One region of the Nocardia sp. SSK8 genome, then DNA from elsewhere that is predicted to be linked to it. Evidence: riboswitches for the same ligand, from Rfam matches in the RefSeq annotation. Region 1 holds a riboswitch; each other region holds the start of a gene.
The links. A riboswitch is a leader RNA that binds a small molecule or an ion and turns the genes downstream of it on or off. The one in region 1 is predicted to bind S-adenosylmethionine.
Positions count from the first base shown of each region.

Region 2: another riboswitch for S-adenosylmethionine. It lies ahead of WA675_RS19205 (ABC transporter substrate-binding protein); the one in region 1 lies ahead of WA675_RS24475 (aminotransferase class V-fold PLP-dependent enzyme).
Region 3: another riboswitch for S-adenosylmethionine. It lies ahead of WA675_RS15755 (bifunctional o-acetylhomoserine/o-acetylserine sulfhydrylase); the one in region 1 lies ahead of WA675_RS24475 (aminotransferase class V-fold PLP-dependent enzyme).
Region 4: another riboswitch for S-adenosylmethionine. It lies ahead of WA675_RS25420 (rhodanese-like domain-containing protein); the one in region 1 lies ahead of WA675_RS24475 (aminotransferase class V-fold PLP-dependent enzyme).

Region 1 covers NZ_JBAGKD010000016.1:17,727-24,799, reverse strand. Annotated here, with positions in the region: gene WA675_RS24495 (crotonase/enoyl-CoA hydratase family protein) at 1-616, opposite strand, end outside; gene WA675_RS24490 (YbaK/EbsC family protein) at 722-1,198, shown strand; gene WA675_RS24485 (flavin reductase family protein) at 1,358-1,825, shown strand; gene WA675_RS24480 (excalibur calcium-binding domain-containing protein) at 1,984-2,553, opposite strand; gene WA675_RS24475 (aminotransferase class V-fold PLP-dependent enzyme) at 2,755-4,071, opposite strand; SAM riboswitch class IV at 4,118-4,232, opposite strand; gene WA675_RS24470 (MarR family winged helix-turn-helix transcriptional regulator) at 4,437-4,871, shown strand; gene WA675_RS24465 (Pls/PosA family non-ribosomal peptide synthetase) at 5,024-7,073, shown strand, end outside.
Region 2 covers NZ_JBAGKD010000010.1:83,579-90,651, forward strand. Annotated here, with positions in the region: gene WA675_RS19180 (phytoene desaturase family protein) at 1-1,009, shown strand, start outside; gene WA675_RS19185 (carotenoid biosynthesis protein) at 1,248-2,030, shown strand; gene WA675_RS19190 (LppM family (lipo)protein) at 2,179-2,958, shown strand; gene WA675_RS19195 (glycosyltransferase) at 2,960-4,132, shown strand; gene WA675_RS19200 (hypothetical protein) at 4,147-4,851, opposite strand; SAM riboswitch class I at 5,065-5,155, shown strand; gene WA675_RS19205 (ABC transporter substrate-binding protein) at 5,195-6,811, shown strand; gene WA675_RS19210 (ABC transporter permease) at 6,846-7,073, shown strand, end outside.
Region 3 covers NZ_JBAGKD010000007.1:165,675-172,747, forward strand. Annotated here, with positions in the region: gene WA675_RS15745 (MFS transporter) at 1-451, opposite strand, end outside; gene WA675_RS15750 (NADP-dependent isocitrate dehydrogenase) at 656-1,876, opposite strand; SAM riboswitch class IV at 2,241-2,351, shown strand; gene WA675_RS15755 (bifunctional o-acetylhomoserine/o-acetylserine sulfhydrylase) at 2,433-3,749, shown strand; gene metX (homoserine O-acetyltransferase MetX) at 3,746-4,894, shown strand; gene WA675_RS15765 (TetR/AcrR family transcriptional regulator) at 4,898-5,542, opposite strand; gene WA675_RS15770 (oxygenase MpaB family protein) at 5,686-6,639, shown strand; gene WA675_RS15775 (DUF3017 domain-containing protein) at 6,686-7,012, opposite strand.
Region 4 covers NZ_JBAGKD010000018.1:12,775-19,847, forward strand. Annotated here, with positions in the region: gene WA675_RS25390 (hypothetical protein) at 1-321, opposite strand, end outside; gene WA675_RS25395 (CaiB/BaiF CoA transferase family protein) at 399-1,496, opposite strand; gene WA675_RS25400 (DUF456 domain-containing protein) at 1,622-2,104, shown strand; gene WA675_RS25405 (amidohydrolase family protein) at 2,273-3,139, opposite strand; gene WA675_RS25410 (FAD-dependent oxidoreductase) at 3,269-4,657, opposite strand; gene WA675_RS25415 (Rv0361 family membrane protein) at 4,848-5,306, shown strand; SAM riboswitch class IV at 5,351-5,469, shown strand; gene WA675_RS25420 (rhodanese-like domain-containing protein) at 5,487-5,903, shown strand; gene WA675_RS25425 (O-succinylhomoserine sulfhydrylase) at 5,916-7,073, shown strand, end outside.

The DNA.
Region 1 (7,073 bases):
GCGCGGCCGCGACCACCGCGTCCTGATCGGCGAACACCTCGTTGACCAGGCCCATGCGCTCGGCGCGGGCGGCGTCGATGTCCTTGGCGGTGAAGGCCAGCTCACGCAGGTTGCCCTCGCCGATGATGCCGGGCAGGCGCTGCAACGAGCCGATGTCGGCCACGATGGCGACCTTGGCCTCGCGCAGGCTGAACTTGGCATCTTCGCTGGCCAGGCGGATATCGGCGGCCGCGATGAGATCCAGACCGCCACCGATGCACCAGCCCGAGACCGCCGCGATCACCGGCTTGGTGCACTCGGCCACAGCCGTCACCGAAGCCTGCATGGACCGGATGACCTTGAGGAATTCGGTGCGCGGCGCGGCCTTGGCGTCGTCGGCCAGCACCGGCGCGAGCATGCCGCCCATGGCGGCCAGGTCCAGGCCGAAGGAGAAGTGCTTGCCAGCGCCGGTGAGTACCACCGCGCGCACCTGCGGGTCGGCGTCGAGCTCGCGGAAGATCTCCGGCAGCTCCCGCCAGAAGTCCGGTCCCATCGCGTTGCCCTTGCCAGGGCCGATCAGGGTGACCTGCGCGACGTGGTCGGCGGTCTCGACGGTGAAGGCTTGCCATTCAGTCATGGGTCGAGTCTATTGGCGCGGGGCCAAGTGCTGCCGTCGGCCCTGGCCCAACCCCAAAATCCCGCTCCCCCGGCATATTTCCCGCAATCGCCTTACTCTGGAATTATGCGCAGGTCGTCTCTTCCGGCGGTCGCATGCCGCGTCGCCGACACGCTCATCGCCCGCGGGCACCACGGCGTCATCGTTTCCCCCGAGACGCCGACCCCCACCGCGGCCGATGCCGCCCGCGCCCTGGGTGCCGAGCCCACCGCCATCACCACCTCCCAGGTCTTCCTGCTCGACGACGATCCGGTGCTGCTGCTGGTCGCCGGGCACCACCAGGTCGACCTGAAACGCACCGGCAAACGCCTCGAAGGCACCCTCACCCCCGCACCCGCCGCCCTGGTGGAGCGCATCACCGGCCAGCCCATCGACGGCACTGCCCCCGTCGGCCATCCCACCAACCTGCCGACCTGGGTCGATACTGCCCTGGCCGCGCATCCGGAGGTCTGGGCGGCGGGTGGTCATCCGAACACGGTGTTCCGCACCAACTTCCGCGAGCTCGTCCGCATCACGGCGGGCCTGCCGCTCGACGTCGACTGAGCCCACGCGGGTGATATCGGTCAAATCCCCGGCGCGGCCATAGGTACGCCCGGGCCCCGGGCGTAGTTTGGCGGGGTGGGTGATGTGCGACCTGAATCGGGTGAACTGGTGATTCCCGACGATCTGAGCGGGATCACCGCCGAGCAGTACCGGGCGTCGATGCGCCACTATCCGGCGGGCGTCACCGTGGTGACCCTGGGCGCCGAACAGGGCCCAGTCGGCTTCACCGCGACCTCCTTCGCCTCCCTCTCCCTGGAACCCCCACTCGTCTCGTTCAACATCGCGCACACCTCCTCGAGCATCGCCGCCCTGCGCGAGGCGGGCTCGGTGGTCATCCACTTCCTCGGCGAACACCAGCACCACCTCGCCCACCGCTTCTCCCGCACCGCCGCCGACCGCTTCACCGACCGCTCCCTGTGGACCCCCCTCGACACCGGCGAACCCGTCCTCCACGGCACCCCCATCTGGCTCCGCGCCACCCTCCACCAACTCATCGACATCGGCGACCACACCATCGCCATCGCCCTGGTCACCCGAGTCCACGACGAAACCCACGAATCCCCCTCGGCGGCCCCCCTCCTCTACTACAACGGCAAATACCACCGCCCCACCGCCCTCGACACCTGACACAGATCGGACGACGACCGCGGCCACGAGCGAGTTCCGCGTTACCGGCGTCTTCCCCTCTCCCGCCGGTGAGTTCTCCTTCACGCTGTCGACGAGGCTCGCCGGTCACGTCCAGGCAGGCGATTCGCTCCGGGCCGTCGCGACCGAGCAGTAGTCCGCTACTCGCAGGCCACGCCGTCGCCGTCGCGGTCGAGATCGGAGCGGTAGCCCGGGTCGCCGCGGTGCAGCGGGGCGGCGCCTGCGGCTTTCGCGGCCTTGCAGTTCTTGTAGTAGACGCTGGGCGACGAAGGGATTTCCGGTTCGGGGACGAGGGCAGCGGGCGGGGCGGGGAGGTCGACGGTGGTTGTCGGTGCGGGGATGACGACCGGCGGCGGGGGTGCGGCGGTCGTCGTTGTCGGAGCGACGGGAACCACGGGGACATCGACGGTGGTGGTCGGCGTGACGTTCGCGATGGCGGGCGCCGTGGTGGTCGGGGTCGCCGTGGTGGTCGGGGTCGCGGTGGTGGTCGACGCGACCGTCGTCGACGACGTGCGGGTCGTGGTCGACACCTCGACGACGCGAGTGGGCGAGGTCTTCGTGTCCGCGCCGTCGTCGGCCAGCCCGCCGATCGCGGCCAGACCGACCACACCGGCGACCCCGATCCCGGCGATCAAGGGCCACCGGCGCTTCTTGTCCTGTGGTCTGGGCGGACGGGCCCAGGGATCGGGCGGCTGAGTCGGTCGTGTCACGGTGTCCCCTAACGAATCCGAGCGTTGTTTCGGGGCTCATCGCGACCGGCCGAAGTCCTGTTACCCACACGGGCGGCGCGTCAAACATTCCTGTTTCGAGCACTGCGGGAGCCGGTCGAGCATCGACACGATGAAGCGGTCCGGCCGGAACACCGAGGACTTCGGCGCGGCCGGACCCGCGCGGGCCCGACCGTCGCGAAGTCAGCCGATCAGGCAGGGCGCGGCACCGACCGAGGCATCGGGAGTGAGGGGGCGGGTTTCGGGGGTGGGGTTCCAGAGGCCATCGGTGGCGGCGTAGTCCCAGGTGGGGCCCTGGGTGACGAGGGTGGCGACGGCGGTGATCAGGCGATCGACGTCGGCGGGGGTGGTGCCCAGTCCGATGCTGGCGCGCAGGGCGGCGTCGAGGCCGAGGCGGGCGAGCAGGGGGTGGGCGCAGAAGCGGCCGTCGCGGACGCCGATGGCGTGTTCGGCGGAGAGGTAGGCGGCGGCCTGGCCGGGGGCGTACCCGTCGACGGTGAAGGCGACGATGCCGACGGAGTCCGGGCTGTCGGACCAGATGCTGACCAGCGAGACACCGGGCAGAGCACTCAGTCCCTCGCGCAGCCGATCGGCCAGGAAGCGTTCGTGCGCAACGAGTTCGGCCGGGTCGATGGCGGCCAACGCGTCACAGGCGGCGGCGATGGCGGCCGCGCCCAGCACATTCGGCGATCCGGCCTCGTGCCGCTGCGGCGCGGGAGCCCATTGCACCGCGTCCACACCCACCGAGCGCACCGCGCCGCCACCGGCCAGGTACGGCTCGCCCGCGTCCAGCCAGTCTCGGCGCCCGACCAGCACCCCGGCGCCGAAGGGCGCGTAGAGCTTGTGGCCGGAGAAGGCGAGGTAGTCGATGCCGGTATCGCGCAACGAGATCCGGCGATGCGGTGCGAGCTGGGCCGCGTCGACGAGAATGCGCGCACCACACAGATGCGCGATGGTGGCCAGCCGCTCCAGCGGCAGCACCTCCCCGGTGACATTCGACGCCCCGGTGACGGCGAGCAGCGCGGCGGGCTTGCTGCACAGCTCGGCGACGACCCGGCGGATGGTCTCCTCGACGGTGTCGGCGGCCTGCACGACCCGTCGCCCGTGCGCGGTCCACGGCAGGAAGTTGGCGTGATGCTCGATATCGAGCACCACGGTCTCCCCCGGCACGCACCCGGCCAGCAGGTTCAGCGAGTCGGTGGTGTTGCGGGTGAACACCACCACCTGGTCGTCGTCGGCATCGAGGAACCGGGCGACCGCCCCGCGCGAGGCCTCGTAGCACTCGGTGGAGATCCGCGAGGCGTAACCCGCGCCGCGGTGCACGCTGGCGCAGTACGGCAGCAGCTGCGAGATCCGGTCGGTGACCTGCTTCAACGCAGGCGCGCTCGCCGCGTAGTCGAAGTTGGCGTAGGTGCTGGTCCCGCCTTGGACCAGCGGCACCTGGAGGTCGGCGCCGGAGACGGCGACGAGGGCACAGGTGGGGTCGATTACTGCGGTCATGACGAAATCCCGTCGGTTCAGGGACTCGTTCCCGAGGGATGCTCCGAGTCCGCGCTTGCCGCGCCCACTGCGGACGGCGGCCAGGTCGTCACCCGGAGCACCCCACCGCGGAGGAGGGTTGCCGACCAGCTAGCCGGGGCTTGTCGCTGGTACTCGTGACCTGCAACGAGAGTGACAGACGATCGCCGCGGCTGTCAACCACCGAATTCCGCCGCCCGGAAAATCGCTGCCCGACAGGCCCCTTCGCCACGACACGCGATTGCCCCCGGATTGCCCTCGCGCGCGAACTCCCGCAACCATCGGATGACTCCACGATGGAACCGCCAAATGATTGAGTTCACCCACTATTTGTTAGAGTGGCCGCCATGTCCTCGAACCCGAACGCCGTCCGCGGTCTGCCGCGCTACCCGGTGTACGCGCTCGCACGACTCACCAAGGCCCTGCACACCGAGATCGACCTCCCGCTGCGCGACCACTGGGTGCTCACTTTCATCGCCGAGAACGCCGACCTGACCCAGAAGAAGGTCGGCGAGGCGCTCGGCATCGACCGCAGCGAAGTGGTCCGTCTGGTCGACGCCCTGGAGGGCGCGGGCCTGGTAGAGCGCACCCGCGACGGCAAGGACCGCCGCAAATACCGGCTGCGCGTCACCGACGCGGGCCGCAAACGCTGTAAGCGCACCGACAAGCTGATCGCCGAGGCCACCGCCCGCGTGCTGCACCGCCTCGACCCCGACGAGCAGGTCACCCTGCACCGGCTCGTCCTCACCGCGCTCGGCGACGAGGCGGATCCGTCCACGTGAGCACCGGCGCGGCACCGGCCGCGCACCGGTCCGGCACACCGTCCGGCGAGTACCGTTGGCATCTGGTGACCATCCCGTTTGCCCTCCGGTAACCCGACCGTGAAACAACAGACACCGATGGGGGTCAACCGATGAGAGGTGGACGCAGCGCGATGCTCGAGCCACACACCGAATTCGGGGCAGAGCTGCTCCGCGATCCGCTGCTGCGCGCCGATCTGGCGGCCGCGCCGCGCACCCTGGTCGACATCCTGACCAGCACCGCCCAGACCCACCCCGACGCACCCGCGATCGACGACGGCACCGTGGTGCTGAGCTATCTGGAACTGATCGCCGCCGTCGAGGCCAGGATGGCCGAGCTCGTCGAGGCGGGCGTGCGCCCGGGCGACCGGGTCGGCGTGCGGATGCCCTCGGGTTCGGCCGCGCTCTACGTCACCATTCTGGCCGTGCTCTACTCCGGCGCCGCCTACGTCCCCGTCGACGCCGACGACCCCGAGGAGCGCGCCAAGCTGGTCTTCGGCGAGGCCCGCGTCAGCGCGATCGCCACCGGTGACGGCATCGAGTCGGCCACCACCGCCGCGGGCGACGCGCACTGGGACACCCTGCCCGCCCCCGCCGACGACGCCTGGATCATCTTCACCTCCGGCTCGACCGGCACCCCCAAGGGCGTCGCGGTGACCCACCGCAATGCCGCCGCCTTCGTCGACGCCGAGGCGCGACTGTTCTTGCGGCACAAGCCGATCGGCCCCGGCGACCGCGTGCTCGCTGGCCTGTCGGTGGCGTTCGACGCCTCCTGCGAGGAGATGTGGCTGGCCTGGCGCCACGGCGCCTGCCTGGTCCCCGCCCCGCGCGATCTGGTCCGCACCGGCGCCGACCTGGGCCCGTGGCTCATGCGCCGCGCGATCTCCATCGTCTCCACGGTGCCCACGCTGGCCGCCACCTGGCCCGCCGAGGCGCTGGAATCGGTGCGGCTGTTGATCTTCGGCGGCGAGGCGGTGCCGCCGGAACTGGCCGAACGGCTGGCGGGCGCCGAACGCGAGGTGTGGAACACCTACGGCCCCACCGAGGCCACCGTCGTCGCGTGCGCCGCCCAGCTCGACGGCACCATGCCCGTGCGCATCGGCCTCCCGCTGGACGGCTGGGATCTCGCGGTGGTCGACGCACAGGGCACCCCCGTCCCCGAGGGCGAGACCGGCGAACTGGTCATCGGCGGTGTCGGCCTGGCCCGCTATCTCGACCCCGCCAAGGACGCCGAGAAGTACGCGCCCATGCCGTCGCTCGGCTGGGAACGCGCCTATCGCAGTGGCGATCTGGTGCGCAACGACCACGAGGGCCTGATCTTCCTCGGCCGCGCCGACGACCAGATCAAGATCGGCGGCCGCCGCATCGAACTCGGCGAACTCGACAACGCCCTGCAACACCTGCCCGGCGTGAGCGGCGCGGCCGCGGCGATCCGGACCACCAAGGCGGGCAACAAGATCCTCGTCGGCTACCTCACCGGCGCCGCCCCCGGCTACGACCTCAAGAAGGCCAGAGAGATTCTGGCCGAACAACTTCCGGCCCCGCTGGTCCCGCGCCTGGCGATCGTCGCCGACCTGCCGACCCGCACCTCGGGCAAGGTCGACCGCGACGCCCTCCCCTGGCCGCTGCCCAGCTCCGAGGACACCCCCGAGCACGGCCTGCACGGCACCGCCGCCTGGGTGGCCGGGCTCTGGGACGCCATCCTCGGCGCCGAGGTGACCGGCCCGGACACCGATTTCTTCGATGTCGGCGGCGGCTCGCTCTCGGCGGCCCAGCTGGTCGGCGCGCTGCGCGAACGGTATCCGCACGTCACGGTGGCCGACCTCTACGACCATCCGCGCCTCGGCTCGCTGGTCGAGCTGCTCGACGGCAGCGCCCCGGTCGACGCGGTCGACGAACGCGTCGTCACCCCCACGCCGCTGCGCGCGCAGATCACCCAGGTGCTGGCCACCATCCCGCTGACCACCCTGACCGGCCTGCAATGGGTCACCTGGCTCACCGTCGTCTCCGCCATCGCGGGCTGGTCCGGCTCGCTGCCGTGGCTGCCGCGGCTGTCGTGGTGGTGGATCGCGCTGGCGTTCGTGCTGTTCATCTCGCCGCTGGGCCGGATGACACTGTGCGTCGCGGGCACCCGCGTGCTGCTGGCGGGCCTGCGCCCCGGCACCTACCCGCGCGGCTCCGGCG
Region 2 (7,073 bases), on a different contig from region 1:
GCGGCTCAAGGCCTCGCTGGCCTGGTTCGGCGCGCAGTCCGGGCCCCCGATGTCGGAACCGGGGACCGCGCCGATGGCCGGGTTCGCCGCGCTCATGCACACCCTGCCGCCCGGGCGGGCCGTGGGGGGAAGTGGGGCGTTGAGCGCGGCGCTGATCGCGCGGTTGCGGGCCGACGGCGGCGAGCTGCACACCGGCGAGGCCGTCACCGCGCTGCGCCGGACCGGGGACCGGTGGCAGGTGAGCACCGCCGAGCGCACCCTGTCAGCGGACACCGTGGTCGCGGGCGCGCACATCCTCGCGACGCTCGAGTTGCTGCGCGCGGGCGGTTTCGACGCGCCCCTGCTCGACGACTGGCAGCGCCGCATCCGGGTCGGCCCCGGTATCGGCATGGTGGTGCGGCTGGCCACCGACCGGCTCCCCCACTATCCCGGCGCCTTCCCCTCCGATTCCGCGCGCGGCCTGCAGTTCCTGGTGTCGGACCGCAATCAGCTGCGCCGGGCCCACGGTGCCGCGCTCGGCGGCGCGCTGCCCCCGCGCCCGGTGGTGCTGGCCATGAGTTTCAGCGCCGTCGACCCGACCATCGCCCCACCGGGTGAACACCAGCTCTCGCTGTGGGCACAGTGGCATCCCTACGCGCTGGCCGACGGCAGCGGCTGGGCCCGCCACGGCGACCGCGAGGCGGACCGCATCGTCGCCGAGGTCGACCGGTACGCACCGGGATTCAGCTCCTCGATCCGGCAGCGATTCGTGCAGACCCCCGTCGACCTGGAACGCGAGATGGGCCTGCGCGGCGGCAATGTGATGCACGTGGAGATGTCGCTGGACCAGATGATGCTCTGGCGCCCCCTACCCGAACTGTCCAACCAGCGCGTCCCCGGCGCCCCCGGCCTCTACCTCACCGGCGCCTCCACCCACCCGGGCGGCGGTGTATCGGGCGCGAGCGGACGCAGCGCGGCCCGCCTGGTCCTCACCGACCGGCGCCGATTCCCGATGCCGCGCAGGCGATGAGCGCCCGGCTGGCCAGCGGTTCGCACATCCCACCCAGACGCTGCCACCCGGCGACGCGTCACCGGGTCAGAACACGCCGCAGCCCCACAGTTCGCCACAGCCCTGCGGCTCGTGGTAGGTCCGCGATGCGCCGCGGTCCCATGCCCCTGTCGGCCAACCGCGTCGGATCGCCGAGGCGGTGGCGATAGTGGCTCGCCTGAACCAACTCGCCGACGCGAGTGGTCGTGCCATCGGTGCGCTGCGCGACTGGGTACGGGTCGACCCGCGCCGTGCGATCCCCGCGATCTCGGCGGTGCTGCTGGTGCTGGTGCAGATCGCCTATCCGCTCAGTGCGGGTGGGGCGCGGGATCGGATCACCGTGGTGGTGGTGTTGCTGTCGGCGGGGACGGCGTTGCTGCACGCGGTGACGACGCGGGGCGTGCGCTGGGGGCTGGGGTTTTTGGTCATCGTGTCGGGGCTCGGGTTGGCGGCGGAGGTCGTCGGGACCGCGACCGGGGTTCCGTTCGGGGCCTATTCCTATGCGGTCGATCGGCTCGGGCCCGCGGTGGCGGAGGTGCCGCTGGTGGTGCCGTTGGCGTGGACCGGGGGGTTGTATCCGGTGTGGATCGTCGCGGGGCTGCTGGCCGGATCGGTGGTGGGGCGGGCGGGGCTGTTCGTGGTGGGAGCGGTCGGGTGGGATCTGTTTCTCGATCCGCAGATGGTGGCGGACGGGCAGTGGACCTGGGTGGTGACCGATGCGGGGTTGCCGGGGCTCGCGCGGATCCCGTACACGAACTACCTCGGCTGGGCGGTGGTGGCGTCGCTGATGGCGGTGCTGCTCAGCGGGCTGGATCGGCGGCGGGTCACGGTCTCGGTCGCGGTGCCGGTGGCGGTGTTCTGCTGGACCTGGCTGGGGTCCACGCTCGCGCACGCGGTGTTCCTGGGGCTGCCCGCGTCGGCGGTGTGGGGATTCGTGGGGATGGCGCCGCTGGGGATCCCGCTGCTGCTGCGGGGGCGGCGACTCCGCGAACACCGGGCCTGATCCCGGCGGCCCCGGAATCCGGGCGATCACTTCGGCGGCGAACGCGATGCCGATCGGGCACCCGGACCGGAGCGAAAGCGCAGTTCGGCGCGGGCTGGTGGAACGCACCGGCCCCGTCGGGTGGGTTCTCGGGCCGGGGCCTGGCACGATGTCAACCGTGCAGCCGAGTCCCGTCGCCGACATGCCCCCCACTCCGCCGCGTTCCCGCGTGCCCGCGCGCCGCGCCGCGGCCGTCGCCGTCCTGCTGGCCCTGCTGGTGCCCGCGCTGGCCGGCTGCCTGCGTGTACAGGTGTCGATGGGCGTGTCGTCCAACGACCGGGTCTCGGGCCGGATCGTGGCCGCGGTGGTGCCCACCGGGCCCGACGACAAGGGACCGCAGCTGAAGGCGCCGGACCAGGTCGCGGCCAAGGTGCGGGTGGAGACCTACAACCAGGACGGGTACGTCGGCACCCAGGTGTTCTTCGACGATCTGACCTTCGGCGAGGTCGGCCAGCTGGGCGGGCTCTCGGATCAGACCCAGGGCATGTTCAACCTGGAGTTCCAGCGCTCGGGTGATCTGGTGAGCCTCAGCGGCCGCGTCGACCTGGAGTCGGTGCCGCCGCACGGCTCCGACGTGCAGTTCTCCATCGCCTTCCCCTCGCGCGTGGCCAAGACCAACGGCACCCGCGAGGGCGACAACACCGTGTCCTGGAAGCTGCCCGCCGGTGAGGTGTCGACCCTGCGCGCGGAGGTGAAGTACGCCGATCCGAACACCCGCTCGTTCGCGGGCTGGGCCGGGATCGTCGGCGGCATCACCCTCGCGGTCGCGGCGCTGGTGGCCGGGATGGCCTTCCGCGACCGCAATGCCGGGCCGCCCAACGCGCCGCGCGGCCGTTTCTCCCCGAGTGAGATGTGGCGCGATATCGCCGCCCGCAGGCTGGGCCGCTGACATGGGCGCGGCGGGCCGCTCGCTGACCTGGCTGGGCACCGGCCTGGCCGCGCTCGGCGCGAGCACCGCCGTCTACAACCTGGTCACCCTGCGTACCCTGCCGCGCCGGGTCGCGGGCGTGATCGAACCGGTCACCGTGTGCGTGCCCGCCCGCGACGAGGCCGCGCGCCTGCCCGCGCTGATCGCGGATCTGCGCGCGCAGACCGGAGTGCCGCGGCTGCGGGTGCTCATCCTCGACGACGCCTCCACCGACGGCACCTACGAGGCCGCGCTGTCCGCGATCGGCGGCGACGACCGGTTCACCGTGCTGCGCTCGGCCGCCCATCCCGCCCCCGGCTGGACCGGCAAGGCCGCCGCCTGCGCGCGGCTGGCGGCCCGCGCCGACGCGGCCGCGCTGGTCTTCGTGGATGCCGATGTGCGGCTGGCCCCGCAGGCGATCGCCGCGGCGGTCACCGAATTGCGCAGGCGCGGCGCGGGTCTGGTGTCGGCGTGGCCGGTGCAGGAGTCGGGGTCGGGCACCGAGCATCTGGTGCAGCCGCTGCTGGCCTGGTCGTGGGCCTCGACCCTGCCGGTGGGCCCGGCCAATCACAGCCTGCGCCCGTCCACCGCGGTGGCGTGCGGGCAGTTCCTCGCCGTCGACGCCGAGGCGTACCGGGCGGGCGGCGGGCACGCGGCCGTCGCCGCCAGCGCCACCGAGGATCTCGATCTCGCCCGGGCCCTGCGCCGGGCCGGGCACCGCACCGCCCTGGTCACCGCGAGTCACGCCGCGCGGACCCGCATGTACACCGGCGCCGACGAACTCACCAACGGCTATACCCGCTGGCTGTGGTCGGCCTACGGCGGGCGCATCGAGGGTGGTGCCGCCATCGGCCTGCTGCTCGCCCTGGCCTATTGGCTGCCCCCACTGGCCGCGCTCCTCGGCCGTGGCCGCACCCGGCGGGCGGGCGTGCTGGGTTACCTGGCGGCCGTCACGGGCCGGATCGTCGCCCGCGGCACCGAAACCCGCCGCCCACCCGGCCGGACCGACGTGCTCTCCGCCGCGGCACACCCCATCGCCGTCGGCCACTATCTCGCCCTGTGGGTCCGTTCGCACCGGCACCACCGCAGCGGCGACCTGCGCTGGAAGCAGCGCCCGCTGGTCACCCCCGACACGTCGATCTCCCTGCGCGCCTAGCCGTTCCGGACCGATCAGGGGACCTCGGTGATGCCGATGGTCGGGAAGAAGAAGCAGGACTTGCCCGCGTTATCGGTGGTGCCGAAGACCGCCGCGAGGACGGTGCCGTGGCCGGTATCGACCGGGACCGCGCGCACCCCACCGAGCGGGATCGCGGCGAAGAAGAAGTCGCGGATGGTGTTCTCGGCGAGAGGCCGTAGTTCCACCGGCACTTCGGGCGGCACCATGGCGCGCACGATCTCGGCGATCGAGCCCATCGAGGCCAGGCCGCCGCGCCCGGTGCTGAGATTGAGCCACGCCACCTGCATGCCCGCGGTTTCGGTGGCGGGCGTGTCGGGGGCCATGCCGTAGGGCAGGAAGGTGAACAGCGTCTGGCCGGATTTCACGGCCGTCAGGTCCAGGCCGGGGATCGGTACGGCGTTGCTGGGCCACGGGCCGGGGACCGCCCCCGCGACGGCGGGGACCAGGCCCATGCCCTCGCCCGCGCAGTTCGCCGCGACCGTGGGATACAGGAACGGCTGCACGCCGAGCGCTTTCAGTGTCTCGACCACGGTCTGGTAGGCGCCGAGCAGGTCGGCGGGGCCCGCGGTGGCGGCGGGCGCGTCGCGGGTGACGGCCGGGGTGGCCGGTTGGGCGACGGCTGCGGGGGCGGCCAGCAACACCGTGGCGGCGCAGGCCGTCAGGGCGGTCAGCACGGGAATACGACGCGGCACGATCACGGCGCAACTCCTCATCGTCGGCCCCCGCGGATCCGACGCTACTCCGCGAAACCCCTGATCCGGCCGAGAGACACGGCACCGTAGACCCTCCGATGCCGCGCAAGTATGCCCGCCCCACGCCGCGCGCCCAACCGCTGCGCTCACGGTGATTTCTACCGTTGTGAAGTATCCGGCCGGTGCCACATGCTGGTTCAGCTCCGAGCAGCCGGAGCGCAACCATCCAGAGCGACCGAGAGACCTGGCTCGACGACGTCGCAGCAACCAACCCGTCACGGGTGGGTGCTTCTGCCCGGTCCGATGGAGGGCTCACCCCGTGCCACGCATTCCCTGGAGTCACCCCGTGATCCGTCCTCGCCATCGCCTCGCCGCTCTCGCCGGAGCGCTCGCCGCCGTCACCACCGTGGTGGCCTGCGGCAGCGACACCGCGGGAACCGGCGGTGACGCCGGCCCGCCGCGCCCCGGCGGCACCCTGCGCTACGGCCTGTCCGGCGCGCCGACCTGCTCGGACCCGGCCCAGTCGGGTACCAACCAGACCATCTACGTGGCCCGCCAGATCGTCGACTCGCTCACCGATCAGGACCCCGCCACCGGCGAGATCACCCCGTGGCTGGCGCGCAGCTGGGAGGTCAGCCCCGACGCCAGGGTATTCACCTTCCACCTGGCCGACGGCGTCACCTTCAGCGACGGCACCCCGCTCACCGCCGACTCGGTGCGCGACACCTTCGACGCGGTCATCCGCCTCGGCGGCGTCGAGGCGCCGCTGGGCGTGAGCTACCTGGCCAACTATGTCGGCACCACCGCGGTCGACAAGCTCACCGCGCGCGTCGAGTTCAGCCAGCCGAACGCGCAGTTCCTGCAAGCCTCGTCCACGCCACAGCTGGGCATCCTGGCCGCCTCGACCAATGCCAAGGGCGCCGAGGAACGCTGCTCGGGCGACAATATCGGCAGCGGCCCGTTCACCTACGCCGAGTACAAGCAGGACATCTCCGCGACGCTGGCCAAGCGCACCGGATACGACTGGGGCTCGGCCGTCTTCGGGCACCAGGGCGAGGCCTATCTCGACCGCATCGAGTTCACCGTGGTGCCGGAGTCGGGCGTGCGCACCGGCAGCCTGTCCTCCGGACAGCTCGACGCCATCAGCGACGCGCTGCCCCAGGACGCCCCGCAGATCGAGGCGACCGGCGGGCGGATCCTGTCCACCTCGAACCCCGGCACCCCGTTCGGCCTGCAGTTCAATGTGACCCGCGGTCCGCTGCGCGACCCGGCCGTGCGCCAGGCGCTGCTGCCCGCCCTGGACCGCCAGCAGCTCGTCGACACCGTGCTCGGCCCGCAATTCAAGCCCGCCACCTCGGCGCTGGCCTCGGCCACCCCGGCCTACCTCGACCAGTCCGCGCGACTGGCCTACGACCCCGCGAAGACGGCATCGCTGCTGGATCAGGCGGGCTGGGTCCCCGGCGCCGACGGCATCCGGGTCAAGAACGGGGAGCGGCTGAGCTTCGCGGTGACCTTCAGCCAGGTGTTCGCGGGCAACCAGGCGGTGCTGGAGCTGGTGCAGCAGCAGCTGCGCCAGGTGGGGGTCGACCTGAAGCTGGACCTGGTGTCGACGCCGGAGGCCATCGCGCGCCAGAACGCCAAGGACTACGACGCGGTCTACGGCAACTCCACCCGCGCCGACGGTGACATCCTGCGCACCTCCTTCGCCCTGGCCGGGCGCAATCTGAACGCGCGCGGCCCGATTCCGGCCCTGGATCAGGTACTCGACCAGCAGCTGGCCACCACCGACACCGCCGCGCGGGCCGCGCTGATCGCGCAGGCCCAGCGCGAGGTGCTCGACAACGGCCTCGCCCTGCCCACCGTCGAGCTGTCCCAGGCGATCGGCGCGGCCGGGCACACCCAGGACCTGACGTTCGAGGCTTCGGCCCGGCTGCAGTTCTTCGACACCTGGCTGAGCGGGCACTGAGATGAGCGAGGTGGTCGCGCGGCGCCCGGCCGGGCTGCCCCGGTACGTGGGTTCGCGGGTGCTGCAGGCGCTCTGGGTGCTGTGGGCGGCGTTCACGATCTCGTTCGTGGTGCTGTATCTGCTGCCCTCGGACCCGGTATCGATGGCGGCCGACATCAGCAGCGGCACGCCGATCGACCAGGCCGCGGTCGCGGAGATGCAGGCGCGCTACGGGCTGGACCGGCCGCTGTGGGACCAGTACGCGACGGCGCTGGGTCATGCC
Region 3 (7,073 bases), on a different contig from region 1:
CCAGATGCTGCCCGAGCCAGGTCGCGCCGGGCACACCGACCACATTGGCCACGCTCAACCCCAGCATGACCGCGGCCACCGCCTTGGCCCGCTGCCCGGCGGGCGCGAGCGTGGCCGCCGCCAGCGAGGCGACGCCGAAGTAGGCACCGTGCGGCAGCCCGGAGACGAACCGGGCGAGCACCAGCGTGCCGAAGGTCGGTGCCAGCACGGTGGCGGCATTGCCGACGGTGAACGCCGCCATCAACGCGATGAGCAGCTGCTTGCGCGGCACCCGCGCGCACAGCGCCGCGATCACCGGCGCGCCGACCACCACGCCCAGCGCGTACGCGGAGACCGCGTGCCCGGCGGTCGGCTCGGAGATGCCGAAGCCCGTCGCGATATCGGGCAGCAGCCCCATCGTCACGAACTCGGTCGTCCCGATCCCGAAACCACCCAGCGCCAGCGCCAGCATCGCGGGAAGGTGCCAGCCGGTGCGGGGCGCCGCGCGGTCGGCGGTGGGGGTAGCAGTCACGCTTCCATGCAACGGCCGCGCGCGGCCCACCGCATCCCGGAGCGGGCGTGAGTTGGGTCTCCCCACGAGAAAGGCGCCCGCATCGGATTCGATACGAGCGCCTCGCCCAGCCGTACGATTCCGCGGTTCGGCGCGGAACCAGGCTTACTGCTTCAGGGCCCTGGCCAGGTTGACGTCGAGCGCGCCCAGGAACTCCTCGGTGCTCAGGTAGCCCTGGTCGCCGCCGACGAGCAGCGCCAGGTCCTTGGTCATCTGCCCGCCCTCGACGGTCTTGATGACCACGTCTTCCAGCGCCTGCGCGAAGCCGATCACCTCGGGGGTGTTGTCCAGCTTGCCCCGGTGCTCGAGCCCGCGGGTCCAGGCGAAGATCGACGCGATCGGGTTGGTCGAAGTCGGCTTGCCCTGCTGGTGCTGGCGGTAGTGCCGGGTGACGGTGCCGTGCGCGGCCTCCGCCTCACAGGTCTTGCCGTCCGGGGTGAGCAGCACCGAGGTCATCAGACCGAGCGAACCGAAGCCCTGGGCCACGGTGTCGGACTGCACGTCGCCGTCGTAGTTCTTGCAGGCCCAGACGTAGCCGCCCTCCCACTTCATGGAGGAGGCGACCATGTCGTCGATGAGACGGTGCTCGTAGGTCAGGCCCGCCGCGTCGAACTCGGCCTTGAACTCGGCGTCGAAGACTTCCTGGAAGGTGTCCTTGAACATGCCGTCGTAGGCCTTGAGGATGGTGTTCTTCGTGGAGAGGTACACCGGGTAGTTCTGCTGCAGGCCGTAGTTGAACGAGGCCCGCGCGAAGTCCTCGATGGACTTCTTGAAGTTGTACATGCCCATGACGACGCCGCCGTCCTCGGGCATCTTCACGACCTCGTGCACGATCGGCTCGCTGCCGTCCTCCGGCGTGAAGGTCAGCGTGACGGTGCCCGCCTCGTAGACCTTGAAGTCGGTGGCGCGGTACTGGTCGCCGAAGGCGTGGCGGCCGATGATGATCGGCTTGGTCCAGCCGGGCACCAGGCGGGGCACGTTGGAGATGATGATCGGCGCGCGGAAGATGGTGCCACCCAGGATGTTCCGGATGGTGCCATTGGGCGAGCGCCACATCTTCTTGAGGCCGAACTCCTTCACCCGCGCTTCGTCCGGGGTGATGGTGGCGCACTTGACGCCGACGCCGTGCTTCTTGATGGCATTGGCCGCGTCGACGGTGACCTGGTCGTCTGTCTTGTCGCGGTACTCGATGCCGAGGTCGTAGTACTCGAGGTTCACGTCGAGATACGGATGGACCAGCTTGTCCTTGATGAACTGCCAGATGATCCGGGTCATCTCGTCGCCGTCGAGTTCTACGACGGTACCTTCAACCTTGATCTTGGACATGGATCTTCGTGTCCTCCTAGGATGGTGCCCTCATTGCACGGCCAGGCGAACACGCTTGTGAGCGGACCCCAGCTGTTCCAACAGACAACGTATATGCCCCGCGTTGTCTGCGGGACGTGTGGTGCAAACAAGACAAGCGTACTGCTGCCCCGGACCTCACCGCGATGGGAGGGCCCGCTGTGCGGGACTGCCCTGGGACGAGCCCGTCCAGCTTACCCACCGGCCCGCGCGCGCCCATCTGGTCCGGTCCAGTGCACTGAGCTCGGGCGGACTCGCGGGCAACACGCCGGGTGGCCAGTGATGTTGGCGATGAAAACGGGGGAAATTTCCGCACGGATGAGATCGCCGGTTAACATGACGGCAAGGTCATGAGTACCAGCGCCAAGCCCCGGCTCGCTGGTCGGCAACCCTCCAGCTGCGGTGGGGTGCTCCGGGTGATGACCGGGCTCTCGAAGGTCGAGGGCAAGCGCGCGTTCGCAGGAGGCCCCCATGTGTTGTTGTCCGTCGATCCGACCCAGTTGACGAATACCCCGGCGCACAACCCTGGAGCATTTTCATGACCGACTCTGCCCTGCCCGAGAACTGGACCTTCGAGACCAAGCAGATCCACGCGGGCCAGGCCCCCGACGCGAGCACCAACGCGCGGGCACTGCCGATCTACCAGACCACCTCCTACACCTTCCGCGACACCGATCACGCCGCAGCGCTGTTCGGGCTCGCCGAACCGGGCAACATCTACACCCGGATCATGAACCCCACCCAGGACGCGGTCGAGCAGCGCATCGCCGCGCTCGAGGGTGGCGTCGCCGCGCTGCTGCTGGCCTCGGGCCAGGCCGCGGAGACCTGCGCGATCCTGAACCTGGCAGGCGCGGGTGACCACATCGTGTCCAGCCCGCACCTCTACGGCGGCACCTACAATCTGTTCCACTACTCGCTGCCCAAGCTGGGCATCGAGGTCTCCTTCGTCGAGGACCCCGACGACCTGGCCCAGTGGCAGGCCGCGATCCGGCCCAACACCAAGGCCTTCTACGGCGAGACCATCGCCAATCCGAGCAGCGCCGTATTCGACATCCCCGGCATCGCCGAGGTCGCGCACGCGGCGGGCCTGCCGCTCATCGTCGACAACACCGTCGCCACCCCGTACCTGATCCAGCCGCTGGCCCACGGCGCCGACATCGTCGTGCACTCGGCCACCAAGTACCTGGGCGGGCACGGCGCTGCGGTCGCGGGCGTGATCGTCGACGGCGGCACCTTCGACTGGACCGTGCGCGACGCCGAGGGCAACGCGCGCTTCCCCGGCTTCACCGAGCCCGACCCGAGCTACCACGGCGCCGTCTTCGCCGACCTGGGCGCACCGGCCTTCGCGCTCAAGGCGCGCGTGCAGCTGCTGCGCGATCTGGGCGCGGCGGTGTCACCGTTCAACGCCTTCCTGATCGCCCAGGGCATCGAGACGCTGAGCCTGCGGGTGGAACGTCACGTGGCGAACGCCGAGGCGGTGGCGAAGTTCGTCGCCGAACAGCCGGGCGTGGAGACCGTGTACTACGCGGGCCTGGAGTCCTCGCCCTGGCACGAGCGGATCAAGCGGCTGGCACCCAAGGGCGCGGGCGCGATCGTGGCCTTCGAGCTGGCCGGGGGCGTCGACGCGGGCAAGAAGTTCGTGGACGCGCTCAGCCTCCACAGCCATGTAGCTAACATCGGTGATGTGCGTTCTCTCGTGATTCACCCGGCCTCGACCACGCACTCGCAGTTGACGCCGGAAGAGCAGCTGGCCGCCGGCGTGACTCCGGGGCTGGTGCGGCTCGCGGTGGGTATCGAGGGCATCGACGACATCCTGGCCGATCTGCGGGCCGGTTTCGCGGCGGCGACGACGTGACTGTGAGCACCGAATCGCCGATCGCCCGTCCCGCTGCCGGGGTGGCCCTGCTGCCACCACCGGACGGGCGTCTCGGCGTGGTCGCCATCGGGGACGTGACGCTGGAGAACGGCGCCGTGGTCCCCGATGCGCGGCTCGCGGTGCAGCGCTGGGGCGAGCTCTCGCCCACCCTGGACAATGTGGTGCTGGTCGAGCACGCGCTCACCGGCGACTCCGCCGTCATCGCCAGCCCGGACAATCCCGCGCCGGGCTGGTGGGAGGGCATGGTCGGCCCCGGTGCGCCGATCGACACCGACGAATGGTGCGTGATCGCCACCAATGTGCTCGGCGGCTGCAAGGGCAGCACCGGCCCGGCCAGTCCGGCCCCCGACGGAAAGCCGTGGGGCACCCGCTTTCCCGACCTGACCATCCGTGACCAGGTGACCGCCGAGGCGCAGTTGCTCGACCTGCTCGGCGTCGAGCGCCTGGGCGCGGTCGTCGGCGGGTCGATGGGCGGCATGCGGGTGCTGGAGTGGATGATCAGCCGCCCCGCGCGGGTGGCCGCGGCGCTGGTGCTGGCCGTGGGGGCCAGGGCCACCGCCGATCAGATCGGCACCCAGACCACCCAGATGGCCGTCATCAAGGCCGACCCGGACTGGCAGGGCGGCGACTACCACGGCACCGGCCGCGCGCCGATGACCGGCATGGGCCTGGCCCGGCGCATCGCGCACCTGACCTACCGCACCGAGGGCGAACTCGACCACCGCTTCGCCAACTCGCCTCAGGGCGACGAGGACCCGTGGACCGGCGGCCGCTACGCGGTGCAGAGCTACCTCGAGCACCAGGCCGACAAGCTCTGTCAGCGCTTCGACCCGGCCACCTATGTGCTGCTCAGCGAGGCGATGAACCGCCACGACATCGGGCGCGGACGCGGCGGGATCGCCGCCGCGCTGGCCTCGACGCCGGTGCCGTGTGTGGTCGGCGGTGTCGACTCCGATCGCCTGTATCCCCTGCACACCCAGGCCGAGCTGGCCGAGGGCCTGCCGGGCTGCGCGGGGCTCGAGATCGTGCACTCGCGCGACGGCCACGACGGCTTCCTCACCGAGGCCGCCGCCGTCGCCAAGCTGCTCACCGAGACCATCCGGATGGCCCGCGAGAGCCGCTGAGGCTCAGTCCGGCACCGACCCGCCCACCAGCACCACCACCGAGCGGACGAAGTCCTGTAGGCGTTCGCGCGGATACTCGTCGGGATCGCTGACGGCCAGGCGCCCGAGCATCTCGGCCACGGTGAGCGTCGCGTTCGCCAGCAGCCCCGCGTCCATGTGCGTCCAGCGCGGCAGGGTCGCGATCCCCGCTTCGACCAGCGCCGTCGCCCGCGCGAGGATATCGGTGCGGGAGGCGCGCAGGGCGGCCCGGTATTCGTCGGGCGCGCTGGCCGGCGTGGCCAGGATGAGCCGCCAGCGGGTCGGGTTCGCCAGCGCCAGGCCGACGAAGGCTTCCACCGTCGCCGAGGCGGCGGCCACCGGTTCGGCGCCGATCAGATCGGCGGGCAAGGTGTCCGCGATCTGTGCCAGCCCACGTTCGCGCTCGCGTTCCAGTAGCGCTTCCACCAGCTCGGCCCTGGTCTTGAACACCGTGTAGAGCACCGGCTTGCCGACCCCGGCCTCCTGGGCGACGGCCTCCATATTGAGCTCGTGCAGCTCCATCCGGCCCAGCACCGCGAAGGCGGCGTCGAGCAGCTGGGCCCGGCGTTCGTGCGGCGGTAGCCGGGGGGCGTAGCGGCGCCGGGGCCGCTGTTCCTGCGTGGCGGTCACGGGACCTCCCTTCACCCTCCGAACGTTACCGTTCGCCCATCAAGGCAAATCCTACACAACCGTTGTATTCAATCCGCACAATTGCTACGGTTGCGTTGTATTCACTTGCGAGGTTCGCCTCGGCACTGCAAAGGAGCAGTTGCATGGCCTTCGATCCGTCTTCCCTGCGCCGCGACGACTACGGCTTCTTCGGGCCGGACTCCCCCACCTGGAAGGTGTGGGCCGCCCCGACCGCGCTGATCGGATTCCAGCGCGCGGTCACCCTCGAGCACTTCGACCCGTTCCTCACCGCCGCGGTGGCCGACTCGCACGGGATCTACGACAATCCCGCGACCCGTCTCGACCACACCCTGTCCTACTTCCTGCTGGTCGCCCTCGGCGACGGCCGCACCGCCATCCAGGCCGCCGAGCATCTGATGAAGGTGCACGCGCCGATGACGGGCATCGAGCCGATCAGCGGCAAGCGCTACAGCGCCAACAACCCCGAGTCCCAGCTGTGGATCCACGTCACCGGCTGGCATTCGGTGCTCAAGGCCTACGAGATGTTCGGCCCCGGCCCGCTGAGCCCGGCCGAGGAGGACCGGTACTGGGCCGACTGCGTCATCGCCGCCGAGCTACAGACCTGTAAGCCCGCCGATGTGCCGCGCAATCGCGAGCAGGTGCGTGCCTATTTCGCGCGGATGCGGCCGCAGCTGTGTGTCAGCGAGCGGGCTGTGCGGGCCATGCACTACCTGCTGTGGCCGTCGGCGGACAAGGGCCTGACGTTCGCGGCGGGCGGGCGGGTGCTGTCGCTGGCGACGATCGCGACGCTGCCCGCCTGGATGCGTGAGCTCGGCCGGTTCGACCTGCCGCGAATCGTCGACGTCTCGGCGCGGCTGCCGTGGAAGGCACTGGTGTGGGCCACCGCGCTGCGCGGTAACCGGGGGTTGATCATGGCCAGCCCGTATGTCGCGAAGATGACCGGGCAGATCCTGGCCGCGCACGCCGCCGCCTCGCCGCCGCGTCACCAGGCCACGATCACCCCCGCCGAGGCCCGCGAGCGCTACGGCAGCCAGGGCACCCGCAGCCTGTGGGAGGGCTCCGTCGCCTCCGCCTGAAACCGAGCACCACACGGCCGCGTCCACTCCGGGCGCGGCCGTTTCGTCAGCTGACGCCGAGCGTATTGATGGTGGCCGCCAGGAAGACGATGGAACTACCCAGCGCCGTCAGCGCGGCCACGTCGAACGGCTTGCTACGCACCGCGAGCAGCCCGACCTGCACAGTCGGCAGACACAGCCGGAAGGCCGCCGCCACCAGCGCGGCACTACCGAAGATGAGCGCCCCCCGACGCCAGCGATCCCACGCCACGAACCCGACGGCGACGATGATCAGCGCGGTCACCACGGTCATCGGCAGATGACTGCGCAGATACTGCTGCCAGGCACTCAACCGCACCACACGGTGCTTGCCGGTCGTCTCCGCCTTGTTCACGCCCCGATTGTTCCAGTGTCGCGGAACCCCCGCACACCGACCCTCCTCGGCATCCGGGGCG
Region 4 (7,073 bases), on a different contig from region 1:
ATTGACGGTCTCGTAGCCCACGCCGAGCAGGAACAGCGCCGTCACCACGAAGGCCAGCGTGGTGAACGGCACCGCGATGGCGCTGCGCGTGGACGGATACCGGAACAGCAGCACCAGCAGCCAGATCAGCGAGGCCCCGGTGACCACCAGCAATCCGGTGGCCAGGCCGTTGAACGCGGTGGCGGCGATGGGGACGGGAATGTCTCGGCGGCAACCGGTTTCGAGCAGTCGCGCGCGCCGGTTGTCCAGGAATCCCTCGGCGAAGGCGAACGCGAGCAGTGCCGAACCGAAGGTGGCGGCCGCGATGAATGCGGCGAGCACCTTCGGTGGCCGATGGCCGGTGCGGACCCGAATCCTGTCGTCGATAGCCGTCAGACTACCGACGACAGGCCGGTAAATCAGTCAGCCCAGACCGTTTCGATCGGTGTCGCGGCGGTGGGCGGCGGGGTCGGGATGCCGCCGGGGGTGCGCGAGAAGCGCGGCGCGGGCGCGTGCTGCACCACACCGTCGATCTCGATCAGGCCGGTGCGGGCCGCGATGTGCGGGTTCTCGGTGGCCTCGGTGAAGGTGAGCACCGGGGTGGTGCAGGCGTCGGTGCCGTCGAAGATCGCGGCCCACTCGTCGCGGGTCTTGGTCTTGAACTTGTCGGCGAACAGCTTGCGCAGCTGCTCCTGACCGTTCGGGTCGATCTGCATGGGCAGACCCTCCGGATCGATCTCGAGGCCCGCCAGCAGCTCGGCGTAGAACTGCGGCTCGATCGCGCCCACGGCCATGTACTTGCCGTCGGAGGTCTCGTAGGTGTCGTAGAAGGCCATGCCGGTGTCGAGCAGGTTGGTGCCGCGCTCGTCGGACCACAGGCCCACCCCGCGCATGCCCCAGATCATGTGCGACAGGGCCAGTGCGCCGTCGATCATCGCGGCGTCGATCACCTGGCCCTTGCCCGAGCTCTGCCGCTCCACCAGCGCGGCGAGCACGCCGAACACCAGGAACATCGAGCCGCCACCGAAGTCGCCCACCATGTTCAGCGGCGGCACCGGGCGCTCGCCCTTGCGGCCGATGGCATTGAGCACACCGGTCAGCGAGATGTAGTTGATGTCGTGGCCCGCGCGGTCGGCGAGCGGACCGTGCTGGCCCCAGCCGGTCATCCGGCCGTAGACCAGGCGCGGGTTGCGCGCCAGCGCCTCGTCGGGGCCGAGGCCCATGCGCTCGGTGACGCCGGGGCGGAAGCCCTCCAGCAGCACGTCGGCCTTCTCCACCAGGTCCAGGATCTTGGCGACGTCGGCGGGGTCCTTGAGGTTCGCCTCGACGATGGTGCGCCCGCGCCACTGCGGCCGTTCCATGAAGCCGGGCAGCTGGTTGGGGCGCTGCACGCGCACCACGTCGGCGCCCAGGTCGGCCAGCAGTAGCGCGGCGTGCGGGCCGGGCCCGATGCCCGCCAGCTCGATGACCTTGATGCCCGCGAGGGGCCCCTGCTTGGCGGTGGACTCGCTGCTCACGCCTGACCTCAGTTCGTCGTCGAACGGTATTGACACATCGACAATAGCGGTGGGATGGCGGCTCGGGTAGGCCATGGGCGAGAATTCGGTGGCGCTACTCGGCGCGGAAACGGGAGGACCCGGTAGTGAGCGTGTGGGGTGAGGTCGTCGTCGGCCTCGTCATTCTCGTCGGCATCGCTGGCGTGATCGTACCGATTCTGCCGGGGGTGATCCTCATTTTCGCGGCAATCGCGGCGTGGGCCTTCCTCACCGGCGGCACCACGGCCTGGACGGTGCTCGCGATCGCCTCGGTCGCGCTGATCATCTCCGGGGTCGTGAAATACACCTGGCCGGGGCGCAAGATGCGCGAGGCGGGGGTGTCCAACAAGGCGCTGCTGGCCGGGGCGATCCTGGGCGTCATCGGGTTCTTCGTGATCCCGATCGTCGGCCTGTTCATCGGCTTCGTGCTCGGCGTCTACCTGGCCGAGCTGTACCGCCTGAAGACCAACCGCCTGGCCTGGCCCGCCACCCTGCACGCGCTCAAGGGCGTCGGCCTGTCGATGCTCGTTGAGCTGTTCGGCGCGCTGATCGCCGCCGGTGTCTGGCTGACCGGCGCTGTGTTTGTTTGAGCGCTGGCGCGCTCGAGTCGCGGCCCCTAGGGGCCGCCGGTCAGGCACCGTTTCTTGCTCCTTCGTCGCCTACGAAACGGCGCCTGACCGGCGACCCGGCCGCGACCGGCGCTGCGCGCCGCCGCTCCTCGGGGTCGCGGGTGCGGGGTTGGGCGGGTTCGAATCTCGCTACTCGATGACCGGCAGCGGGCGGGTGTGCGCGTCCGCGCCGGGGAGCTGGTCGCGGGGGATCGGCACCGTCGGGTTGTCGGTGCGGGGCATCGGCATGGTCGGCAGCGGATCGGTCGCGGGCCGGTCGACGGCGGGCAGCCGGTAGAACTCGCGGGCATTGTCCTCGAGCACGGCATGCACATCGGCCCCCACGACCCGGCTGATCAGCTCGACATCGCGGTCCTCGAACGGCCTGCCCGCCCGGGTGCCGGGCAGATCGGTGCCGAACATCAGCGCCCCCGGGTTCACCGCGTGGATGCGCCGCAGCGTCTCGGCCACATCCATGTCGACCCGGCCGAAGCCGGTGGCCTTCACCCGGGCCCCGCGATCCACCAGATCCAGCAGATAGGGCAGACCCTCCTCGGACATGCCGAGGTGGTCGATGGACAGCGCGGGCAGCTTGGAGATCACCGGTTGCAGCGAGGCCAGCATCTGCCCGTCAATGTAGAGCTCCACATGCCAGCCTGCCAGCTCGTGCGCGCGCAGCGCCTGCAAGGTCATCTCGGTGATGTCGGCGGCGGCGCGCTTGAGGTTGAAGCGCAGCGCGCGGACCCCCGCGCGGTCGAGTTCGCTGATCTCGTCGTCGGTGGCGTCCAGGTCGAGCCGGGTGACGCCCACCCAGTCCGGGCCGAGGGCGGCCAGCGCGGCCTTCAGATACGACTGGTCGGTCCCCTGGAACGAGGCACTCACCACCGCCCCACCACGAACCTCGAAGCGCTGCATCCGCTTTAGGTAGTCGTCGATGATGTAGGGGTCGGGAAGGTAGCCCTCGTTCTCGATCAGCGGATACCGCGGATCGATGATGTGGACGTGCGCATCGAACACCTGTACAGAATGCCTCGAGATCGGCGAAAGGGAACAGTTCGTCCGTGTGAGCTATCACATCGAACGAAAAAAAGCCGGTGGGTCCTGGACGTGATGTCCCGGTTCCCACCGGCTCTTCGTGGCGTGTGCCTAGACCTTGTTCGGCTCCGAGGCGCGCAGCATGTCCTCGCGCTCGACGACCTTCACGCGCTCGCGGCCCTCGGGCTCGCCCAGGGCGCGCTCGTGTGCGTCGAGGCGGTACCAGCCCGCCCAGGTGGTGAACGGGATGCCCTTGCTCTCCAGGAACTCGGTCACCGCGTCGAGCTCGGGCTTCGGCGCCGGGGTGAAGTCCTTGGCGTCGTCGAGCAGGCAGGCGATGGTCTCGTTGGCGTCACCCTTGGTGTGGCCGATCAGGCCGACCGGGCCGCGCTTGATCCAGCCGGTCACGTAGGTGGCGGGCATGAAGCGGGCCGAGCCCTCGGCGGCCTCGTCGGCGAGCACTCGACCGGCCTCGTTGGGCACGGTGCCCGCCTGGTCGTCGAAGGGCAGCTGGGTGACGTTCTGCGACAGGTAACCCACCGCGCGGTAGATCGCCTGCACGTCCCACTGCTTGAACTCGCCGGTGCCCTTGACGTTGCCGGTGCCGTCGAGCTGGGTGCGCTCGGTCTTGAGACCGACGACCTTGCCGTCCTCGCCGATGACCTCGGCGGGCGACTCGAAGAAGTGCAGGAACAGCTTGTGCGGGCGGTCGCCCTGGTCGCGGATCGCCCACTGCTCGAGGGTGTTGGCGACCATGTCGACCTGCTTGGAGTTGCGGCGCGCCGCCTCCGAGCCCTCGTCGTAGTCGATGTCCTCGGGATCGACGATGACCTCGATCGTCGGCGAGTGGTCGAGTTCGCGCAGCTCGAGCGGGGTGAACTTGGCCTGCGCGGGGCCGCGGCGGCCGAACACGTGCACCTCGACGGCCTTGTTGGCCTTGAGGCCCTTGTAGACGTTCGGCGGGATCTCGGTGGGCAGCAGCTCGTCACCGGTCTTGGCCAGCACGCGGGCCACGTCCAGGGCCACGTTGCCGACACCGAGCACGGCGACCTTCTCGGCCTCCAGCGGCCAGCTGCGCGGCACGTCGGGGTGGCCGTCGTACCAGGACACGAAGTCGGCGGCACCGTAGGAGCCGTCCAGGTCGATGCCCGGGATGGGCAGCGCGCGGTCGGCGTTGGCGCCGGTGGAGAAGATCACCGCGTCGTAGAACTGACGCAGGTCGTCGAGGGTGATGTCGGTGCCGTAGTCGATATTGCCGAGCAGGCGCACCTGCTCCTTGTCGAGCACCTTGTGCAGGGCGGTGATGATGCCCTTGATGCGCGGGTGGTCGGGGGCGACGCCGTAGCGGATCAGGCCGAACGGCGCGGGCATGCGCTCGTAGAGGTCGATCGACACCTCGGCATCGGACTTCATCAACGCGTCGGCGGCGTAGATACCGGCCGGGCCGGCACCCACGATCGCGATGCGAAGTGGGCGAGTCGCTGCACTCTGTTCGGTCATTTCTACGCGCACCCTTTGGTCGAGAACTGTTGACGGCGTCAATTTAGCTTAGGCTAAGTTGGCGATCCGGCTGCTGGCAGCTGCCTGTGGACCTCGGCAGCGGGCCGCATTCTCCGCGATTCTATCTGCGGCGTTGTGGCCACCCGGCGCGCGGTGTGGTTGCCCGCACCGGGTCTGTCAGGATTAGCACATGAACGAGGAGCGAACAGGCTCGGACGAGCAGCCCGTGGTGGTGGATCAGACCGACAAGCGATCCATCGTCCCGTTCGTCGCGGCCGCGGTCATCGCGGTTCTGGTGCTCATCGGCATCGTGCTGGGCGGCTTGCTCTCGCCCGCTGAGAAAAATGTCACAGAGGCCGACCGGCTCGCGGCCGCCGTCACCAACTATATCGACGCGCGCTCACGCAGCGAGCTGCGTCCGCCGCAGGGTGTCGCCTGTCCCGGCTTCGACGAGCAGAAATCCGGCCTCACCGAGCGCCTCGGCGGCCCGAAATCGGCGGTGACGATCGACAAGAAGGGTTTCCAGAACCCGACCGTCAACGGCGACCGCGCCAAGATCGACGCCACCGTCCAGGTCGGTGACACGTCCTCGACCAGCACCTGGAACTTGACCAGGGTCGACGGCACCTGGCTGGTCTGCACGCCCTGATCGTTTGACACGGTGACCTGTGCCGGGGCAATCTCGGATCGCAAGGTCATGAGTGCCAGCGCCAAGCCCCGGCTCGCTGGCCGGCAACCCTCCTCCGCGGTGGGGTGCTCCGGGTGACGACCTGGCCGTGTGTTCCGGAGTTCCGGCACGGCAAGAGCGGATTCACGCAGGAGGTTCGACATGACTTACGCCGGCGACATCACCCCTGAGAAGGCGTGGGAGATCCTGACCGAGCATCCCGGCGCGGTGCTGGTCGACGTGCGCACCGAAGGTGAGTGGGCGCAGATCGGCATCCCCGACACCAGCTCCATCGAGCGCCCGGCCCACTTCATCGAGTGGGTCGACGGCACCGGCACGCGCAACCCGAACTTCGGCGCCGAGCTCGAGCAGGCGCTGGCCGGGCGGCCGGACGACGCTCCCGTGGTGTTCCTGTGTCGTTCCGGTCAGCGCTCCATCGGCGCGGCGACCGTGGCGACCGCGGCGGGCATCGCCCCGTCCTACAACGTGCTGGACGGTTTCGAGGGCGGACCCGACGCGTTCGGTCAGCGCGGCAGCGTGGGCTGGCGCGCGGTCGGCCTGCCGTGGCGCCAGGCATAAGGGAGACAGCAGATGATCACCGGTGGTTCGTTCGACAAGCCACTGCCCGAGGGCGTCGGCCCCGCCACCCTCGGCGTCCGCGGCGGTCTGCGCCGCTCCGGTTTCGAGGAGACCTCCGAGGCGCTGTACCTGACCTCGGGTTTCGTCTACGAGAGCGCCGAGGCCGCCGAGGCCGCGTTCACCGGCGAGGTCGAGCACTTCGTCTACTCCCGCTACGGCAACCCGACCGTGGCCATGTTCGAGGAGCGCATCCGCCTGCTCGACGGCGCCGAGGCCGCCTTCGCGACCGCCTCGGGCATGTCGGCGGTCTTCACCGCGCTGGGCGCGCTGCTGAAGGCGGGCGACCGGCTCGTGGCCGCGCGCAGCCTGTTCGGTTCCTGTTTCGTGGTGTGCAACGAGATCCTGCCGCGCTGGGGTGTGGAGACCGTCTTCGTCGACGGTGACGACCTCGAACAGTGGGAACAGGCCCTCTCGGTGCCCACCCAGGCGGTGTTCTTCGAGACCCCCGCCAACCCGATGCAGACTCTCGTCGACGTCCGCAAGGTCACCGAGCTCGCCCACGCCGCGGGCGCGAAGGTGGTGCTGGACAACGTCTTCGCCACCCCGCTGCTGCAGCGCGGCTTCGAACTCGGCGCCGATGTGGTCGTCTACTCCGGCACCAAGCACATCGACGGCCAGGGCCGCGTGCTCGGTGGCGCCATCCTCGGCGCCCAGGACTACATCGACGGCCCCGTCAAGAACCTGATGCGCCACACCGGCCCCGCCCTGAGCCCGTTCAACGCCTGGACCCTGCTCAAGGGCCTGGAGACCATGCCCCTGCGCGTGCGCCAGTCCACCGATTCCGCCTTGAAGGTCGCCCAGTTCCTGGAGACGAACAAGTCCGTGAACTGGGTCAAGTACCCCTTCCTGGAATCGCACCCCCAGCACGCCCTGGCCCAGTCCCAGATGTCCGGCGGCGGCACCGTCGTCACCTTCGAACTCGCGGGCGAAAGCGGCAAGAAGCGCGCCTTCGAGGTGTTGAACCGCCTGCGCGTCATCGACATCTCCAACAACCTCGGCGACGCCAAAACCCTCATCACCCACCCCGCCACCACCACCCACCGAGCCATGGGCCCCGAAGGCCGAGCCTCCATCGGCCTCAGCGACGGCGTCGTCCGCATCTCGGTCGGC